One region of the Rhodoplanes sp. P11 genome, then DNA from elsewhere that is predicted to be linked to it. Evidence: riboswitches for the same ligand, from Rfam matches in the RefSeq annotation. Region 1 holds a riboswitch; the other holds the start of a gene.
What was found. Region 1 has a riboswitch for cobalamin ahead of ACFQUV_RS23560 (CbtB domain-containing protein). Riboswitches for the same ligand answer to the same signal wherever they lie in the genome.
Positions count from the first base shown of each region.

Region 2: another riboswitch for cobalamin. It lies ahead of ACFQUV_RS02970 (iron ABC transporter permease); the one in region 1 lies ahead of ACFQUV_RS23560 (CbtB domain-containing protein).

Region 1 is NZ_CAXWGY010000021.1:160,463-163,853, forward strand. It holds gene cobD (threonine-phosphate decarboxylase CobD) at 1-889, opposite strand, end outside; gene ACFQUV_RS23555 (histidine phosphatase family protein) at 886-1,491, opposite strand; cobalamin riboswitch at 1,550-1,696, shown strand; gene ACFQUV_RS23560 (CbtB domain-containing protein) at 1,793-2,014, shown strand; gene ACFQUV_RS23565 (CbtA family protein) at 2,032-2,781, shown strand; gene ACFQUV_RS23570 (hypothetical protein) at 2,778-3,391, shown strand, end outside.
Region 2 is NZ_CAXWGY010000001.1:654,651-658,041, forward strand. It holds gene ACFQUV_RS02960 (DUF6282 family protein) at 1-314, shown strand, start outside; gene cbiB (adenosylcobinamide-phosphate synthase CbiB) at 474-1,454, opposite strand; cobalamin riboswitch at 1,598-1,810, shown strand; gene ACFQUV_RS02970 (iron ABC transporter permease) at 1,921-2,934, shown strand; gene ACFQUV_RS02975 (ABC transporter ATP-binding protein) at 2,931-3,391, shown strand, end outside.

The sequences.
Region 1 (3,391 bases):
TGCCCGCAGGCCCCTCGGCCAGCACGAACAGGTCGGTGCCGCCGCACGGCGCGATGCCGCCGGCCGCCAGCAGCGCGTCGAGCCGTCGCCGGTCGGCGGCGAGCCGCGCCCGCATGGCGGCGATCCAGCCCGCATCGGTGAGCGCCGCGGTGGCGATCACGCAAGCCGGCCCGGCCACCGGCCAGTCGCCCAGGCGCTGCCGCCACGCCGGCGCGTCCGCTGCGGCCACCGCCACGACGCCGACCCGCAGGCCGGCGAGCCCGAAGAACTTGCCGAGCGAGCGCAGCACCACGAGGCCCGGCGGCAGGGCCGGGAGGGCGAGCAGCGACACCTCCGGCGCCACATCGGCGAACGCCTCGTCGACGACGAGGCGGCGGCCGGCGGCGCCCCACCGTTCCGCGAAGGCGAGGAGATCGGCCCGCGCCACCACACGGCCGTCCGGGTTGTTGGGATTGGCGAGCACGACGACGTCGAGGTCGTCGGCATCCGGCGGCGGCAGACCTGAGAGCGGCCGCACCACGGCGCCGCTGCCCTCCCACGCCGCCGCGTGCGACGGATAGGTCGGACCGAGCAGGCCGACCCGCGACCGTGCCGGCACCAGCCACGGCATCATCCGGATGGCGATCTCGCTGCCCGGCACCGGCACCAGCACCATGCCGGCCGGGCAGCCATAGGCGCTCCGCGCCGCCGCTTCGAGGGCCGCGAGATCACGCCCGAGCGGCAGCCGCTGCCAGACCTCGGGCGGGATCGGCGGCAGCGGATAGGCGTGCGGGCTGATGCCGGTCGACAAGTCGAGCCACGGCGTCGGCGCCTGCGGATAGAGGCGCGCCGCGGCGTCGATCCGCCCGCCGTGCTGACGCAGAAGCTCGCTGCCACCCGCCTCCGTCATCGTGATCCGACTCCCTCCGCGCCTTCTCCCATCGCCCAGAACGCATCGAGCGTGGCGGAGCGCAAGGCCCAGCGGCGGCCGTCGTGACGAAGATCGACCATTGCGAGCGGGGCGGCATCGATCCGCCAGAACGCGGCGGCCGGCGCCGCCAGCACATGGACGACGGCGGCCCGCAGCACCGCCGGATGGGTGACCGCGATCAGCCGGCGATTCGGCGGCCTGCCGTCCAGCCAGGCGCCGACCCGCGCCAGCAGGGCCGCCACCGATTCGCCGCCATGCGGCGCGGCGGCCGGATCGGCCCGCCACGACGCCAGCGCGTCCGGCTCCGCCGCGACGATCTCGGCGAGCGCGCGGCCCCGCCAGCGGCCGTGGTCGAGGTCGTCGAGCGCCGCGACCGGCTCGGCCGCGAGGCCGAGCGCCGCCGCGGTCTCGCCGGCACGCCGCTCCCGCCCGGCGAGTGCGGCATCGACCCGCGGCAGGCGGGCCGCGAGCCCGGGCAGCGCTGCCACGGTCGCCGCGTCGAGGGGCTCGTCCTCCGGGAACCGGCCCGCCCGCGTGGCGGAGGTGGCAGCGCAAGCGAGCAGCAGCAGGCGCATCGTCATGCTGCCGACAGCAGGGCCGAATGCGGCATGCCTGAACGTCGGAGTGGCAGTGTCATGGTTCGTTGACTTCCCCGGGTGTCGGCGCCATCATCCGGCGACTGTCGGAGACGGGAAGCCGGTGCAAGTCCGGCACGGTCGCGCCACTGTGTGCGGTCCTCGCGCGAGGATCGCAAGTCAGACCCCGGCTCCACGTCCTGCGGATCTCGATCCGCGGGGACTCCGGCCCTCGGCGGTCCGCATCGGCGGGCCGCACGCGAGCCGGCCGCACTCGAACGGGACGCGCAATCCCAGAGGAGACCTCATGTCCGACATCGCGACTCTGCCCGGCCTCGCCGGATCGTCCGAGCTTCCGGTCGTTCCGGTTCGCGAGATTCTGCCCTGGGCCGCCTTCGCGGCGCTGGTCGGCCTCGCCGCCGTCTGGTTCGTGGGCGCCGAGCAGGGCGCCGCCGCCATCTTCGACGGCACCACGGTGCACGAGTTCGTCCACGACGCCCGGCATCTGCTCGGCTTCCCCTGCCACTGAGCCGATAGCGGCCCATCATGGCTCGGACCCTGCTGGTCCGGGGGATGCTGTCCGGCATCCTCGCGGGACTGCTCGCCTTCGTGGTCGCCTGGCTGATCGGCGAGCCGCCGCTCGAGCTCGCCATCGCGTTCGAGGAGCATGCCGGCCACGCCGCCGGTGAGGCTCCCTCACCCGAGATCGTCAGCCGTGCCGTGCAGAGCACGCTCGGTCTTCTGACCGGCCTCGTGGTGCTGGGCGGGGCGACCGGCGGCGCCTTCGGGCTCGCCTTCGCGTACGCCCAGGGACGGATCGGCCGCGTCGAGCCGCGCACCACGGCGCTCGTGCTGGCGCTCGCCGGCTTCGTGGTGCTGGTGCTGATGCCGCAGCTCAAGTATCCGGCCAATCCGCCCGGCGCCGCCAGCGCCGAGACGCTGACCACACGCTCGTGGCTGTTCGTCGCCATGATGGGCTTCTCGGTGCTGACCGCCGTCGCGGCGCTCGGCCTCGGCCGCCGCCTGCACGCGCGGCTCGGCGCCTGGAACGCCGCCCTGGCGGGCATCGTCGCCTATCTGGTCGCCATGGCGGTAGTGATGGCGGTGCTGCCCTCGGTCGACGAGGTGCCGGAGACCTTCCCGGCCGCCGTGCTGTGGCAGTTCCGCGCCGCCTCGCTCGGCACCCAGCTCGCGCTGTGGACGATGCTCGGCCTGGTGTTCGGGGCGCTTACCGAGCGCAGCTTGCGGGCACGCCCGGGAGGAGCCACCGCACGGCCGGGCGGCGCCGCGCCGTGACCCGGCCCGCCACCCGCCCAAGGCGCGGTCTCGCCGCGGCAGCGGCCGGGCTCGCGCTCCTTCTCACGGCGGCACCGGCGGCGGCCCACCGCGCCGGCGCCGGCCGCACCGACGGCATCCCGATCGACAGCCTCTCGCACGGCCAGATGCTGGTGATTGAGCAGAACCGCGCCGCCATTCTGGACCTCGCGGCCCGCACCGCCCGCACCGACGAGACCTTCCGCCGGCTGCTGAACTACACCAAGATCCAGCACGCCTTCTGCCTGTTCGGGCTGATGCCGGGCACGCTGACCGACGAGGAGAGCCCGTTCAACGGCTGCGCTCACGCGTATCTCGCCGGCACCCGCGCGCTGCTGAACCACATGCGCGACCGCCCGGGCGCCGATCCGGCGGCGCGCGCGCTCGCCGACAAGGTCGATCACGCGCTGCTGCTCGAAGGCACGCTGGCGCTGTGCGTCTACAGCGGCGAGCCCTACAACACCGCCGACGTGATTCTCCCCGAGTGGTCGGCGATCCCGACCCACCGGCCGACCGCCGCGGCCCTCGGCGGCGTCCTCGTCGTCACCGCCGGCGGCACCACGCTACTGTTCCGGCCGCGGCGGCGCCAGAC
Region 2 (3,391 bases), on a different contig from region 1:
ATGTCGAGCACTCGCTGTGCATGTTCCTCGAAGGCTCGAAGTTCAAGACGCGCAGCGCCGAGGACCTGCGGGCGCTGATCGACGCGGCCGGCGTCGACCGCACCATCCTGTGCTCCGATCTGGGTCAGACCGGCGTGTTCTCGCCGCTCGAAGGATTCCGCCGCGGGGTCCGGCTCTGCCTCGATCTCGGCTACGACGACGCGGCGATCCGGGCGATGGTGTCGACCAATGCGGCGCGCGTCTTCGGCCTCGAGGCCGACGTCGCCGCGGTGACGGGCGCTCTCTCGGCGCCGGCTCAGACTGTTTCCGGGTGATTAGTTCGCCGTCGTTCCGGGGCGCGGGCGACCAGCCCGCGAACCCGGAACCCAGCGAAACACGTCATCGCGCGGCAGACTCTGGACTCTCGGCTGGATTCCGGACAGCCGCTTCGCCGCTTCCGGAATGACCATCCAACGGATCAGCCGGATCTCGTATCAGACGACGAGCAGCAGCGCCGCCGCGGCGACGAGCGCGACAGCACCCGTGTAGGCCACCCGGTAGAGCCGCAGCGCCCGGACGATGTCGTCGGCGGTCGCCTCGGCGCGGCCGTCGCCCATCCAGGCGGCGTCGACGCCGATGCCGCCATAGATCCGCGGACCGGCGAGCCGCAGGCCCAGCGCCCCCGCCATGGCGGCCTCCGGCCAGCCGGCATTGGGCGAGGTGTGGCGGCGGGCGTCACGCCGCATCGCCCGCCAGGCCCCGGCCGCCGAGGCGCCCGGCACCACCGCGGCGGCGGCGACCAGCATCAGCCCGGTCAGCCGCGACGCCGGCAGGTTGACGAGGTCGTCGAGGCGCGCCGCCGCGAAGCCGAAGGCGCGGTGGCGCGGCGTCTTGTGGCCGATCATGCTGTCGGCCGTGTTGACCGCCTTGTAGGCCAGCATGCCGGGCAGGCCGCCGACCAGGAACCAGAAGGCCGGCGCGGTGACGCCGTCGGAGGCGTTCTCGGCCAGGCTCTCGATGGCGGCGCGGGCGACGCTGGCGGCGTCGAGGGTGGCGGGATCGCGGCCGACGATGCGGGCGACCGCGCGGCGACCCCCGGCGAGGCCGTCCTGGTCGAGCGCCCGGGCGACCGCGGCGACATGGCGATCGAGGCTGCCGGTGGCGATCAGGCTGGTCGCGGCGAGCACCGCCAGCACGGCGCCGAGCGGTGCCGTCGCCACCGCGATCGCCTCGATCACCAGCCCGGCCGCGATCGCCAGCCCGAGCAGCAGGACCACGGTGGCGACGCCGGCGGCCCGCCGCCTCGCGTCCGCGATGTCGGGGCGGTTGAGCCGCCGATCGAGGGTGGCGATCACGGCGCCGAGCCACGTCACCGGATGGCCGATCGCCCGGAACAGCGGGTCCGGATAGGCGACCGCCGCCTCCAGGCAGGCGGCGACGACGAGGACGAGGCTGCGGTCGGCGAAGTCGAGCATCGGGATTGGCTGCGGGCTCGGTCGGTTGCGTCGCCCGCGCGGCGGCCCGGCCGCGACGGAATCACCGCCATCATACCGCGCCGGCTGCGGATTCCAGGGGCGGCCGGGCCGGCTCGCGTCCTTGTGCGGCCGCGGCCCGCATGGTTATATGGCTCGTCGCCGGTGCCTCTCGACCGAGAGGTGAAACGGGAACGCGGTGCGGGCTCGTCCTTTGGACTGCGCCCAAGTCCGCGGCTGCCCCCGCAACTGTGAGCGGAGCCTATCGTCCCGATGCCACTGGTCCCCACCCCGGGGGCCGGGAAGGCGGACGACCCGATCCGCGAGCCAGGAGACCGGCCGGCGACGGCAGGCCCGCGCGTCCGCTCGCGCTCCACGCCTGCCCGGTTTTGCGCTCGTTCGACGGCGGGTCGACGGAGGAAGCGTCTTGGACGGCACCGATGCGGCAACGACGGCCGGCACCACCGGGGTGCGGCTGCGCGTCCTCGAACGGCTTCCGGTGCTGCTGCTGGGCAGCCTGGTCGTCCTCCTGCTGCTGCTGTCGCTCGGCATCGGCCCGGTGAGAGTGTCGCCCGGCGCCGTGCTGGCGGCGCTCGCCGGCGGCGGCACCGAGGAGACCCGCATCATCGTCCAGGAGATCCGGCTGCCGCGGGCCATCCTGGCGGCCGCGGTGGGCGCCTCGCTCGGCCTGTCGGGAGCGGCGCTCCAGGGGCTGTTGCGCAACCCGCTGGCGGCGCCCGAGCTGTTCGGCGCCCCGCAGGCGGCGGCGCTGGGCGCCGTGCTGGTGATCGCCACCGGGCTTGCCGACGTCCTGTCCTTCGTGCTGCCGATCGCCGCCATCGCGGCCGCCTTCGTGTCGGTCTTCGCCCTGCTCGTGGTCGCCGGCCGCAACGCCTCGCTGCTGCTCCTCATCCTGTCCGGTCTCGCGCTGTCGAGCCTCGCCGGCGCCGGCACGGCGCTGACCATGAATCTGGCGCCCAATCCGTTCGCGGCCCTGGAGATCTCGTTCTGGCTGCTGGGCTCGCTGGAGGATCGCAGCCTGCGCCATGTGGTGCTGGCCCTGCCGTTCATCGTGGCGGGCGCCGCCGTGCTGGCGTCGCAGCGCCACGCCTTCCGGCCACTCGGCCTCGGCGAGGAGGCGGCGGCGAGCCTCGGGGTCGACGTCGCCCGCACCCGTCTCCTCGTCATTCTCGGGGTGGCGCTCGGCGTCGGCGGCTCGGTCGCGGTGTCCGGCACCATCGGCTTCATCGGGCTGATCGGGCCGCATCTGGTGCGGCCGCTGGTCGGCTACGATCCGGCGCGGCTGATGCTGCCGAGCGCCCTGGGCGGCGCCGCGCTGCTGTTGTCCGCCGACATCGCGGTGCGGCTGCTGCCGGCCACCACCAGCGTCCGGGTCGGCGTGCTGACGGCGCTGATCGGCGTCCCCTTCTTCCTGTGGCTGATCATGCGGGAGCGCCGCGCCCTCGGGGGCGGGCTCGGATGAGCGCCGCACCCTATCTGGTCGCCGACGGTCTGCGGGTCGCCCTCGGCGGCCGCCCGGTGGTTCACGACGTCTCGCTGGCGCTGCCGCGCGGCCACCTCGCGGCGCTGGTCGGTCCCAACGGGGCCGGCAAGACCTCGCTGCTCCGGGCACTAGCCGGGCTGGTGCCGGCGCAGGGCCGGGTGATGCTCGGCGGCGACGACATGGGCGGGCTCTCGGCCCGCGAGCGCGCCCGCCGCTTCGCCTATCTGCCGCAGGGCCATGTGGTGCACTGGCCGCTGCCGGTGCGCGACATCGTGGCGCTCGGCCGCTATCCGCACGGCGCCACCGATCCGGCCCGGCTCGGCCGCCGCGACGCCGAGGCGGTCGACCGCGCCATGCGGGCCGCCGACGTGGTCGCCTTCGCGGACCGTCGCGTCACGGCGCTGTCGGGCGGCGAGCGCAGCCGCGTCGCGCTCGC